DNA from 2 places in the Paenibacillus sp. RC334 genome. Region 1 is predicted to be linked to the other one. Evidence: predicted binding sites of a transcription regulator. Region 1 holds the regulator's gene; the other holds the start of a gene.
What was found. The regulator Rex, encoded in region 1, represses fermentation and respiration genes when NADH is low (regulators of the CRP and FNR family bind a similar motif). The targets are predictions, from matches to a motif close to TTGTGAAATATTTCACAA.
Positions count from the first base shown of each region.

Region 1 (3,177 bases):
CTGAGCATTTTTCCCTTGTACCACCCAGTATACCTGATCCCACACCGACTTCCACGTCTGAGTCGTGGTAACCAGACCACCCGATTGCTTGGCCTTTACGATAGCGGCATTTCTCTCAGTCACCTGATCTTGAGTAACATAGGAATAATACCAGAAAATGCTGACCAGGACCAGTATGACGGCCAGAATGGCGACCACTATCCATTTTTTCTTATTTTTCAAACCTGTGCTTCCTCTCTAAGGGGATGTGACACCTGAATTAGCGCGACAGCAGCCCTTCAAAGGCGGCTTGTGCCTCATGCTTGATACGTTCCTCATCCATAGTCAGGCACTCACCGTTTTTCACAACCTGACGACCGTCAACCCATACATGGGCCACGTCTTTGGCGCTTGCAGAGTATACGGCATGAGAAATGAGATCCGTATGCGGCAAGAAATGAGCCTGATTGAGATCGAGCGCGATAAAGTCAGCCTTGTTGCCTGCTGCCAGCGCCCCTACCTCATTCAAGCCAATCGACTTCGCTCCGTACTCCGTTGCCAGACGCAACGCCTCACCCGCAGGAACTGCGGTTGGGTCCCCCAGATACTCCCTTGTGAATGAGTGCAGCCAGACGCATTTCCTCAAACATATCCAGGTTATTGTTACTGGCGGGACCGTCTGTTCCGAGAGAGACGGTAACGCCTGCACGGAGCAGATCAGGCACTCTTGCCACACCGCTCGCCAGCTTCAAGTTGCTACCCGGATTATGCGAAACCGCTACACCACGTTCAGCCAGCAAAGCTATTTCTTCGTCATTCAAATGAACAGCATGGGCAACAAGCGATGGACGGGAGAAAAAGCCGAGCTTATCCAAATGCGCAACCGGGCGCAAGCCGTAGTCGCGTACGTTTTGCTCTACTTCGGCAATGGTTTCGGACATATGCGTATGCAACGGTAAGTCCAGATCATGCGCAGCCTGCACGAATTTTTCGATAAACGCAGGCGGACACGTATACGGCGCATGTGGAGACATCATAGTCGTAATGCGACCGTCTGCTTTTCCATGCCAATTACGCGCAAAATTCACAGCCTCAGCCAGCTTGATCCGCTGCTCTTCCTCCGAACATAATCCAATCGCTCCACGCATCAGACTGGCACGGATGCCGGACTCTTCAGCTACACGAGCCACCTCGTCCATATGATCATACATGTCCAAAAAGGTGGTTGTACCGCCTTTCAGCATTTCCAGCACGGACAAGGACGTACCCCAGTACACATCCGTAGACGTAAACTTGGCTTCCATCGGCCACATTTTTTCCTGAAGCCATACTTGAAGAGCCAGATCGTCCCCATACCCGCGCAGCAGGGACATCGCCGCATGACCATGTGTATTAATCAGGCCAGGTAAAAACAGCAGCCCGTTACCATCAATCGCTTCCGTCTCTTCCTCACCCGCTGGCAAAGTCTCGCCAATATAGGCAATGCGGCTGTCCTCCACGATCATATAGCCGTGGATTACCCCCGCTTCCGATCTGTTCACGGCAAAAGAGCCGTTTTTAATCATCCATTTATTCACCGTCATGTTGCATATCTTCCTTTCCGTCTTCCAAATAATAAGCGAGGCTTAACAAATCTGTTGTAAAATCTGTGGCATGTATTCGAATATTTGCTGGTGCCTTGAGAGTGGTCGGCGCAAAGTTCAAAATCGCTCCAATCCCGCTATTTATGAGCCTGTCAGCCACGTTCTGCGCTTCAAAATCCGGTACGGTAATAATCCCGATCCGAATGTTTTGTTCCTTCACGGTCGCTTCCAGTTCATCCATTGGCTGTACGACCAGCGTATTGATCCTGGTTCCGACCTTATCTGGCACAGCATCAAATACTGCTACAATTTTCATATTGTCTTTTAAATAAGCATTATAATTCGAAAGGGCTTGCCCCAGATTACCTGCTCCGACCAATACCACGTTAATTTGCTGGTCGATTTTCAGGATATGGCGTATTTTCTCGATAAGATAAGTAACATCATAGCCGATACCCTTACGGCCAAAATCTCCAAAATACGCGAGATCCTTACGAATTTGAGCCGGATTCAAATCCAGTCTTTGTCCTAACTCCTGGGAAGAGACCGTAGCCACCTCCCGTTTGTGCAGTGCATTCAGATAACGTAAATATACGGGTAACCTCCGTACGACAGCCTCTGAAATTTTATCTGATTTCATACATGCTCCCCCTAATTGTAACGGACATGTTAAGATGTCCGTCCGTTATGCCTCTGTCTCCGGGGCGGATTGGAGCCACTCGGCGATACGGGGCACCATTTGCTCCGTCGGCATATGCTCCATTTTTGGTCCCGGTAACGAGTACAAAAAGTGCTTCCCGTAATAGGATTCAATCACACGCGTATCGTAAACGATAACAACCCCGTGGTCGCTCGCGGTACGTACTAGACGTCCAAATCCCTGTTTGAAGCGAATGACAGCCTGTGGAACAGACAGCTTCATAAAAGGATTTTTCTTCTGCTGCTGGAGCAGCTCACTTTTAGCCTCCAGCAGCGGGTGATTGGGCGGTTGGAACGGCAAGCGGACGATAGCCAGACACGTCAGCGCCTTGCCCGGAATATCGACGCCTTCCCAAAAGCTGCTGGTTCCCAGCAACACAGAAGCTTTGGCTTCCTGAAAACGTCGGGTCAGCTTGCTGCGGCTCCCACTGTCCACGCCCTGCCCCAGCACGGTGATGTCGCTGGATGCTAACGCCTCCTTAAGCGGCTCATACACCTGCCGGAGCATGCGATAGGAGGTAAAGAGAACGAGCATTCTCCCCCGCGTCGCTTGGGCAGTCGAACCTAGCGAGCTGACGAGCATATCTACAAAATGCTCATCTCCTACACTGCCCTTCACGCTCGGAAAATCCCTTGGAATGACTAGCAACACCTGATCCCTGTAGTTAAAGGGTGAAGGGAGCTGCGTAGTCATCAGCCGCCCTTGATCTGCGGCCTCCTGCAAGCCGAGCTGATCGGTCATGTACTGAAACGACTTATCCACCGACAAGGTAGCAGACGTCAGAATAATGCTCCTTTTTTTGTCAAAAAACATTTCTTTCAGCTGGCGGCTCACATCGACGGGCACCGCATAAAATTGTAGCGACTTGCTGCGGAATTGCCCGCTCGCTTCGAGCCAATATACGGTCGTCTCATC
Region 1 covers NZ_CP125370.1:3,229,908-3,233,084, forward strand. The annotation lists gene QMK20_RS14720 (cell wall elongation regulator TseB-like domain-containing protein) at 1-222, opposite strand, end outside; partial or broken gene QMK20_RS14725 (amidohydrolase) at 260-1,562, opposite strand; gene QMK20_RS14730 (redox-sensing transcriptional repressor Rex) at 1,549-2,202, opposite strand; partial or broken gene dinG (ATP-dependent DNA helicase DinG) at 2,248-3,177, opposite strand, start outside.

Region 2 (3,177 bases), 170 kb from region 1:
GAATAAGGCCAAGGTCATCCACAGGAGCTATGAGATGGGGAATTTAAGTTATCTGTGCTTCCAGTTCTAAAAATGTGGAGAAGGGTGTTGGTGGGATGTTAGGCGCTTCGCGATCCATTTGATCTTACGATCGCTGTTGCAGCGGGATTCTTTTGGGTTTTATCAAACATTTAGAGGTGAGAATCCCGCTGCAAAGGCGAATGCTTCGCTTCTTCAGATTCAAATGGATTGCTCCGCTGCTGCCCGCCATTTAGGTGGAGTGGGAGTGTAAAATTAAGAGAGTGTTCTGTAAGCCATACAGTTTACAGAACACTCTCTTTTACATAAAATAAAACAATAATTTAGATCCGGCAAATCTCACGCGGGCACAGCTCACAATGACATACACCTTGCAGCATTTCCAAATCCTTTACGACGATCATGCCATTATCATATTCGACTGCATTTTTTTTACGCAAATCACTCAGCATCCGGTTTACACTTTCGCGGGTGGCACCGATCATATTGGAGAGGTCGGTATGAGTGATTTTTTTATGAATAAGGATATGTTCCCCATGAGGCTCACCATAGGTGTTACACAGGCGGATTAGCGTGGAGCATAGAGCACCGGGCTTGCCGTACATCATCAGATCACGAAATTTGGTCTGAGTAATACGGTGGTGGGACCCCATCCATTTCATAAAGTCAATGGCAAAATCACAGTGCTGGCAAATAAGCAGCTCCAAATCCGTATGATCGACAACACCGATATCACTGTCCTCCAGAACTTCGGCAGAAAAGGAGTGCTTGGTACCGAAAAATGGATCAGCTTGACCAATCAGATCGCCGCTTTGGTACATATATAGTATAAGTTCCTTACCCTCATCCGTTGTTTTCGTTACTTTCACGCGTCCGCGCTTGATATAAAACAGCTTATCCGCTGTATCTCCTTCCCAGAACAGATGTGAGCTTTCTGGCATGACCCGATCTTTCATCATCACTTGCAGCCGGTTGAAGCTGGTCTCCGAGAAGCAACAGGTGTTGCCGCGGGCTTCCATTACGTTTGCAGGGTTTCTCATCGTCCATTTCCCCTTTGTTTCCTTTGTTTTTTTATCTGCAACTTGATCAATTCAAATTCATTATATACCTGTGCTATGCGTTTTTGGGGCAAGAAGAGGGGGTAAAAGTGGCAGAATTCCAAACTTTGTGATTTAATTCACTTCATAAAATAAAATTTTAAATAGATTGTGAAAAAAATCACAATATATCTTGAAAAGCTGTGTTACGATCAGTGCGTGAACAAGAGATAGTACACGAGATAACAGGAGGATGAGGGAAATGGCTGTTAAAAACGAGGTTATCCAAAAAGAGCAAAGCGCTGAGCAGTATATTCAAACACTGATTGACCGGGGGAACCGGGCACAGAAGGCTTTTATGAGTATGAATCAGGAGCAGATTGACGAAATCGTACAAGCTATGGCAATCGCAGGGATGGATAAGCACATGCATCTGGCGAAGCTGGCTGTTGAAGAAACAGGACGCGGTGTGTATGAGGACAAAATCATTAAAAACATGTTTGCAACAGAATATGTCTATCATAGCATCAAAAATGAAAAAACCGTTGGTGTCATTGAAGATAATGACTTTGACAGTTTTCAAAAAATAGCAGAGCCCGTCGGCATCATTATGGGGATCACTCCAGTGACTAATCCGACTTCAACTACAATGTTCAAAGCGTTGATTGCTATTAAAACACGTAACCCGATCATCTTTGGTTTCCATCCATCCGCTCAATCGTGTAGTGCGGAAGCAGCTCGCGTTTTGCTTGAAGCAGCCGTCAAACATGGTGCTCCGGCAGATTGTATTCAATGGATTGAAGCTCCATCGATGGATAAGACAAATTCACTCATGAATCACCCGGATGTGGCGCTGATTCTGGCAACTGGTGGATCAGGCATGGTTAAGGCGGCATATAGCTGCGGTAAACCTGCTCTGGGTGTAGGCCCAGGTAACGTGCCTTGCTTTATTGAAAAAACAGCAGACATCAAGCAGGCTGTGAACGATCTCATCCTCTCCAAATCTTTTGACAACGGTATGATTTGTGCTTCCGAGCAAGCGGTTATTATCGAAGAGCCAATCTTCGAACAAGTGAAAAAATTGATGATCGCTAACGGCTGCTATTTTGTAAATAAAGAAGAAGCAGCTAAGCTCACTCAAGGAGCTATGAATGTCGAGAAATGTGCAGTGAACCCAGCTATTGTCGGGCAGTCTGCTGTAAAAATTGCTGAAATGAGTGGTATCACAGTACCAGCAGGAACTAAAATTTTGGTCGCTGAGATTGAAGGGGTAGGAACAAAATTCCCATTGTCTGCGGAAAAATTGAGTCCTGTATTGGCTTGCTATAAAGTAAAAAATGCGGAACAAGGTATTCAACGCGCTGCTGAAGTCGTGGAATTCGGGGGCATGGGCCACTCGTCCGCTATTCATTCGAACGATGAGGACGTTATCGCTCGGTTCGCAAACCGTTTGCAAACAGGCCGTATCATTGTAAATTCGCCTTCCACACATGGTGCGATCGGTGACCTCTACAACACCAACCTTCCATCGCTGACACTGGGTTGTGGTTCGTACGGACGTAACTCGACTTCGTCGAACGTATCGGCAGTCAACTTGATTAATGTGAAAAGGGTGGCGAAACGAACGGTGAATATGCAATGGTTCAAAGTACCTTCCAAAATTTATTTCGAAAAAAATTCGACTCAGTATCTTGCTAAAATGCCTGATATCACACGTGTAGCCATTATCACAGACCCTATGATGGTGAAACTCGGATATGTGGATCGTGTCATTCATTATTTACACCAACGCCAAACGCCAGTAGCTATCGAAGTGTTCTCTGAAGTAGAGCCAGATCCATCGACAGTTACGGTAGAACGTGGTACTGAAATGATGAGACGTTTCCAACCGGATTGCATTATTGCATTGGGCGGCGGTTCGCCGATGGATGCGGCTAAAGGCATGTGGATGTTCTATGAATACCCAGATACTGATTTCAACAACTTGAAACAAAAATTCATGGATATCCGCAAACGGATCTACAAATACCCGCGTCTTGGTCAGAAGGCACAATTTGTAGCCATTCCTACAACCTCGGGTACAGGTTCGGAAGTTACGTCGTTCGCAGTTATTACAGACAAA
Region 2 covers NZ_CP125370.1:3,396,146-3,399,322, reverse strand. The annotation lists gene QMK20_RS15610 (DODA-type extradiol aromatic ring-opening family dioxygenase) at 1-70, shown strand, start outside; gene QMK20_RS15605 (Crp/Fnr family transcriptional regulator) at 342-1,058, opposite strand; gene adhE (bifunctional acetaldehyde-CoA/alcohol dehydrogenase) at 1,318-3,177, shown strand, end outside.
Region 2: a site for Rex is predicted at 1,225-1,242, ahead of adhE (bifunctional acetaldehyde-CoA/alcohol dehydrogenase). Genes of this name have one in related genera too.